Regions from separate parts of the Psychromonas sp. SR45-3 genome, predicted to be linked through region 1. Evidence: riboswitches for the same ligand, from Rfam matches in the RefSeq annotation. Region 1 holds a riboswitch; the other holds the start of a gene.
What was found. A riboswitch is a leader RNA that binds a small molecule or an ion and turns the genes downstream of it on or off. The one in region 1 is predicted to bind cobalamin.

Region 1 (3,179 bases):
AATGAAAGTTCTAAAATTTGACCTTCTTCTGACTCTAAATCTGGATTGCCGCTGCTTGGCCAATATAAGTCATTATAAGAAGGTGCTGTGAAAGACGTTTTGTAGTTGATACTGGCTATTTCAAATAATGAAAATCCTGCAGAGTAGGTTAGGGCATCACCAAAATCAGAATAATGATCATGACGAATACCGCCTGAAATACTCAAATAATCTACCAGATAGTGGCTGAATGCCAAGTAAACTGCACCTTGATCACGGTCATTACCATTCTCATTTGATTTGTACGTGGACTGGATGAACTCACCTCCAAAATTAACTGTTAAATCTTGCCATTCGCCTTTTAAATGCAGTTGGAATAAGTTTTCTCGTGTTGAATAATGATCAACATTGCTTGCACTCGGATGGCCGGCCTTTAAATCTACCTCTGCTGTTGATAGCGTAAATTCAGATGATAGGTTTTGTGTATATTGTTGAATATACTTACCGGTAATTTGTAATGTATCTTGTGATGTTTTAGCTTTACCTACTGTGGGGTATGACTCATAGATTTCTAAGTCAGAGATTGCATTATTGATAGCGATTGAGAAGCGATTTTTCTCAGTAACATAAGCTGCATAACTATTCATCGAGTAACTGTCATAACCAAAGTCATCATCTGAATCTTCAATAAAATCGTACCCATCTGACTGATCTCTATCGAAAGAGGTCATGAATTGAAAATTATTCCAATTATTAGCATAAGCACCACCAACTCGCTGAGTATTGTTAGATCCAGCACTGATATTAAGTTGCGCATCTGCCATTTCACCTGTTTTAGTGATGATATTTATCACACCGGTTAAGGAGCTTGAACCGTACAAAGAAGCTTGTGCACCGCGAATAACTTCAATTAATGCAATAGATTCCATGGGAATAGCTGGAATGTTTTGGCTGCCAAGGGTTGACGTAGGAAACGGCACACCATTTAATAAATACAATGTATATTTATCAGAAAGACCACGGTGATAATTGCTGGCATTATGTTTGGCGGTTCCCGAATTGGTATGAACAAATCCTGGCGTATTTTCCGCAATTAATTGATCTAAAGTTTTATTAATATCACTGTCACTAGGCACGATGCTGACAATATTCTCACCACTATAGTTTTGCGTGGTTGCATTAGGTGCACTAAACCCTTTGGTAATTAAAATATTTTTACGTGGGCTAGTTTGTGATGATGTTATTTCGTCATCTGCCAATGAGTTTGCACTGCATAGACTTAATGTCATAACAGCTATCGAAGTATAGCGAAGTGTGAACATGTTTCTTCCTTGGGTTTAGTAATGGAGAAAGTTGGTCACGCAGTGATAGCAGAAGAGATATAGGGCAAGAGCATTAAAAAATTTATTGATAGCATGGTAATACTATTAATAACAACAGCATTACCTAACAATAATATTTAACAATACCGTTTTAGATCATCATTCAACATAACAGTCACTGAGCAGCAAAAACTTTCTTTGGCTCGTCACCATTACGCCCATCTATTATTAATAAATGCGATTTTACGTTCCATAACGGCCGACCCGCAGTATGGACAGTGACGTTATTACGCTGGTATCTGGCTGGGTGATAATCGCTATTCAAATAAATAGCGAGTCATACCTTCACAGTTGCGGGGGCAGCGCATGATTTATTCAACCCATCAGAAATCGAGTGCTGAACATGCTTCCCATTTAAGTTTACTAGATTATTAATTTCATAATAACAAACACGTAATAATAGGGGCGATTATAGGGGGATGACATAACCTGTCAATTATTGCGAGGTGTTTTATTGGTCTTATTTTTTACTAAATGTTGGCTTTCAAATAACTCACATCGCTAGCTAATAAGTGCTTAGATCATACGTGGAACTTATGAACGAGGCATGCTTAAAGGTATTAAATTAGCCTTAATCTAAATTTTGAGTATCTATTGACGCATACAGTAGTATCTTGTATCTTTAATATTGCATACAATATACAATATTCTAAATGCGAATTGCAAAGTAGCTATTTGGTATTAGTCATTAGAAATAGATAGCTTAAGTCCTAATTATTTAAGTAAAAGATTGAGACTATTTTGAGCTTTGCTGAAACTTAAATTATTTTAAAAATTTAAATAATAAACTCATTAACAAAGGATTAAAAAATGAAGAAAGATATTTTTTATGGCGTAATACCTGCTCTTATGACCCCTTGTAAAGAAGATCGAAAACCTGATTTTGATGCTCTGGTAAAGAAAGGCCTGGAAATGATATCGGCTGGAATGTCTGCTGTTGTTTATTGTGGTTCTATGGGGGATTGGCCTTTATTGACTGACGCTGAGCGTATGGAAGGTGTTGAGCGTCTTGTTGATGCTGGTGTACCAGTTATGGTGGGAACTGGAGCTATCAATACCAAATCAGCTGTAGCCCATGCTGCTCATGCTGAGAAAGTCGGAGCTGCAGGGTTAATGGTGATCCCTCGTGTTCTATCCCGAGGTTCAGTCATCACGGCACAAAAAAATCACTTTAAAGCGATTTTATCTGCGGCTCCATCAATACCAGCTATCATTTATAATAGTCCTGTATATGGCTTTGAAACTAAAGCTGATTTATTTTTCTCTCTTCGAGAAGAACACAAAAATCTGATTGGTTTTAAAGAGTTTGGTACTAAAGAAGCTATGCGTTATGCAGCTGAAAATATTACTTCTAAAGATGAAGAAGTTTTATTGATGGTGGGTGTTGACACAAGGGTTTTTCATGGTTTCGTAAATTGTGGTGCTACAGGTTCAATTACTGGAATAGGAACTGCGCTTCCAAAAGAGGTTCTTTTACTTACTCGGTTGTCTATGTTGGCAGCAGAAGGGCATATAGAAGCTCGTATTCGAGCACAAGAACTTGAAGAGGCGATTGCAGTCTTAGCTAGTTTTGATGAAGGTCCTGAACTTGTTCTATTTTTTAAATACCTCTTAGTATTGAATGGAGAAAAAGAATATGACCTCCATTTTAATGAATCAGATAAACTAAATGCTGAGCAGCGCGGATATTGTGAAAAACAGTATAAGTTATTTAAACAATGGTTTGCTCAATGGGTCAAACAAGGTGGAGTTATTGCTGAATGCCGTTAAAAGCTAATCTAATATATTAACTTTTTGGAGTATGGCTTGAGACCCTAG
Region 2 (3,179 bases), on a different contig from region 1:
CAAGCATGGTTTATTAGCTGGATTATCTCACCCTCAAATTTCTAAAGTTATCTTAGCTATCCAAGATGCGCCCGAGCGGCAATGGGGGTTAGAGGAGATGGCAGAACTGGCATTAATGTCACGTTCTAAATTTTCTGAATTATTTAAACGCCTTGTTGGTCAAAGCCCTGGAGACTATGTTATTGATTGGCGAATTATTGTAGCGAAAAGTTTATTAAAGAAAAATAAGTCAGTGTCATTAGTCGCCAATGCAGTGGGTTATGAGAACGGGTCTGCACTTGCTCGCGTCTTTAGAAAAAAACTAGGTATGTCACCTAAGGAATGGCTGGAAAAAATGAAGTTATTCAATGCATGAAAATAGAGGTCGAAAATCCTGTAGTAGGAAGCTAGATCCTAAGAATAGAAAGTCTACAGCGATAAGATTGTAAGTATTAAGGTGTAAAATGATAGGTTGGAAATATAGAGTAGCTGTAAAGCTACTCTATAAAAGGCAATGCGAGAATAGCTATTTTATAACAGCTATTTGATAAAGTTAGGCTTTACGACGACGCGCGGCTACTAAGCTAATTAAGCCTAAACCAAATAAGGCCATTGCACCAGGTGCAGGAACTGAAGCAATTTTTGCGACTTCAGTTGCTTGTGTACCATTTCTTAACACACCGTAAGTAAGTAGAGTCGCTGCACCAGTGTTTTCCCAGAACAACAAATCAAAAGATACTAAACCAGTATCTGCAAAGCTAATCAGCCCGCTACTTCTTTTAGCTGTATTTGCATTGTAGGTATAGACTGGATTACCCGCTAGACTAACTATCATGCCATCATCGTGGAAAAACTTCAGTGCAGAATATAAAGAAGTGTCAACAAAACCTGTTGCAGTTAATACAAACGTTTGATTATGACCATTATCAAATCCAGGCGCTCCATGTGCTGCAGCATCGCTGTAAAAAATATTATCACTTTCAAATGAAGATGTTGAGGCAGTTGCGCTATCAATAACTGCTTGAGATTGTGCAATATTGCTTAAAGATGAGTTTGTCTCATAGATATTAATAAGAGCTGCATTTGCGTTTAAAGCCATTAGTGAAGTAACGGCAGCTATGATGATTTTTTTCATGAAATTGATTCCTTTCGTTGTTAGGTTGTTTTTATAATACTCATTAATGATTAACTAATATTGAGTATATATCGCATAGTAAAGCAGTAATCGTGCCAATATGATAATGTGTTAAAATTCAGGTTCTTACTGAGTTGCCGTATGATCTCTGTTTTAATGTGTAAATTTATTCGTCATAAATGCTTATTTTTATACAACGGCTTCTGCTGCATTTATTACAGGTGTTGCCGATCATAAAAAATTTGACGGTACAAAAATAATGTTCATAAAACACAGGTAAAGTATTTAGCGATATCAGCACTTGTATTATTAAGCATAAAATAGGTGCTTTATATTGACTGTTTGACCTGTATCAAGTTATGGTTCTGCCTCCTTTGGATATCGTGTTAAAACGATGCATTTGTAGTGGTCATTAATCCCGTTATGTCGGTTACCATCACATCTGTTTGGGAACTTGGTTAAAGACCAAGGCTGCCCCCGCAACGGTAGAGCAATATTTATTGATTTTGCTGAGCCCGGATACCAAACCTCTGGATGATACTTGCTTTTGACGCAAGTACCGTGGTGTTGCGGAGGGCTTCACCGGCTGGTTTATCTTTATTAAGCATATTGGCAACAGTCATGTATTGCTTATTCTAGGTGTTCCATCTCCTCCACAACTTCGCCTGTTCATTAATCAGACGGAGATTTTTCTGTGTTAACCTTTAAAAAACTAAAACAATTTTCTAATCCCTTCATTTTAGCCGTAACCTGTATGCTTTCATTTTCGGCCAATGCTCATTTCCAAATGCTTTACACCCCTGAATTGTTACATGCAAAAGGCGGGGCAATCAGCTTTAAAATGCCTTTTACACATCCAGCTGCAAGCGGACATGTGATGGCTGTGGATAAACCTGAAGCTTTTTACATGATTAAAAAAGGTAAAAAGACCGACCTTATTGACACGGTTACTGATATTGAGTGGGAAAGCGCAGTTGATAAAGGCCATGCTTATCAGGCAGATGTGAAGTTACGTGGTTTAGGTGATTATGTCTTTATTGCACAGCCTTCTCCTTATTTTGAAGCAGAAGAAGATATTTATATTCAACAAATCACCAAAACAATTGTGAATGTTGGTAACCTCCCTACAGACTGGAATAAAGACATTGGGTTAACGGCTGAAATAGTGCCACTCACTAAACCTTATGCTATTTATGAAGGCGGTATTTTTAGTGCGGTAGTGAAGTCTAATGGCAAGCCAGTTCCATTTGCTGCTGTTGAAGTCGAATTTATGAATTATGTACCGGATATGCAAAATAATCATTTTGCCAAAGAACCGATTATGACACCGCCTTCGGATATTTTTGTGACTCAGACGATCTATACCGATGCGAACGGCACCTTCCACTTTTCATTATTAAAAGCAGGGCAGTGGGGATTTGCCGCGTTAGGTATAGGTGAAAAAACAACTTATCAAGGTAAAGCGTTATCACAAGACGCGGTTATTTGGGTGCAAGCGACTAAGTTACCATAGTCTTTGTAGCGTCGGCTTATATAGGCGCAACGTATTACTTAGACGTATCACTTTAAACGGATAAATTATGCATATTGTTGATGGTGCTCTGTCAGTACCGGTATTAGTCAGTGGCGCAGTTTTGGCGGTCGTCGGTGTTTTTATTGGTCTAAAAAAAATGGATTATGACCACCTGCCATTGGTGGGCGTATTAGCTTCTGTATTTTTTATTGCTTCTTATATCCATTTACCCTTGGGCTTTTCTAGTGTGCATTTAATTATGAATGGACTACTCGGCATTATTTTAGGCTGGGTTGCTTTTCCGGCATTATTAGTGGCATTGCTATTACAGGTTATTTTCTTTGGCTTTGGCGGTTTACTCGTATTGGGTGTTAATACCGTCAATATCGCGTTGCCGGCAGTGATTATTTATTATCTTTGTTACAAAGGCATTCGCCATGAAAGTGCTAAAGTTGCAGCTATTTGGGGCGCGATTGGCGGTGCCGGCGCCATTATCATTACCTCGGTGATGGTGGCTTTTTCATTAGCGTTATCGGGTGAGTCATTTGTATT

Region 2: linked by a shared signal. The riboswitch ahead of H5084_RS14965 (DUF4198 domain-containing protein) and the one ahead of H5084_RS05260 (TonB-dependent siderophore receptor) in region 1 are both predicted to bind cobalamin.

The regions. Positions count from the first base shown of each region.
Region 1 covers NZ_JACJDP010000006.1:44,595-47,773, forward strand. Annotated here, with positions in the region: gene H5084_RS05260 (TonB-dependent siderophore receptor) at 1-1,301, opposite strand, end outside; cobalamin riboswitch at 1,574-1,773, opposite strand; gene H5084_RS05265 (dihydrodipicolinate synthase family protein) at 2,172-3,131, shown strand.
Region 2 covers NZ_JACJDP010000033.1:8,620-11,798, forward strand. Annotated here, with positions in the region: gene H5084_RS14955 (AraC family transcriptional regulator) at 1-355, shown strand, start outside; gene H5084_RS14960 (PEP-CTERM sorting domain-containing protein) at 533-1,114, opposite strand; cobalamin riboswitch at 1,517-1,660, shown strand; gene H5084_RS14965 (DUF4198 domain-containing protein) at 1,809-2,627, shown strand; gene cbiM (cobalt transporter CbiM) at 2,695-3,179, shown strand, end outside.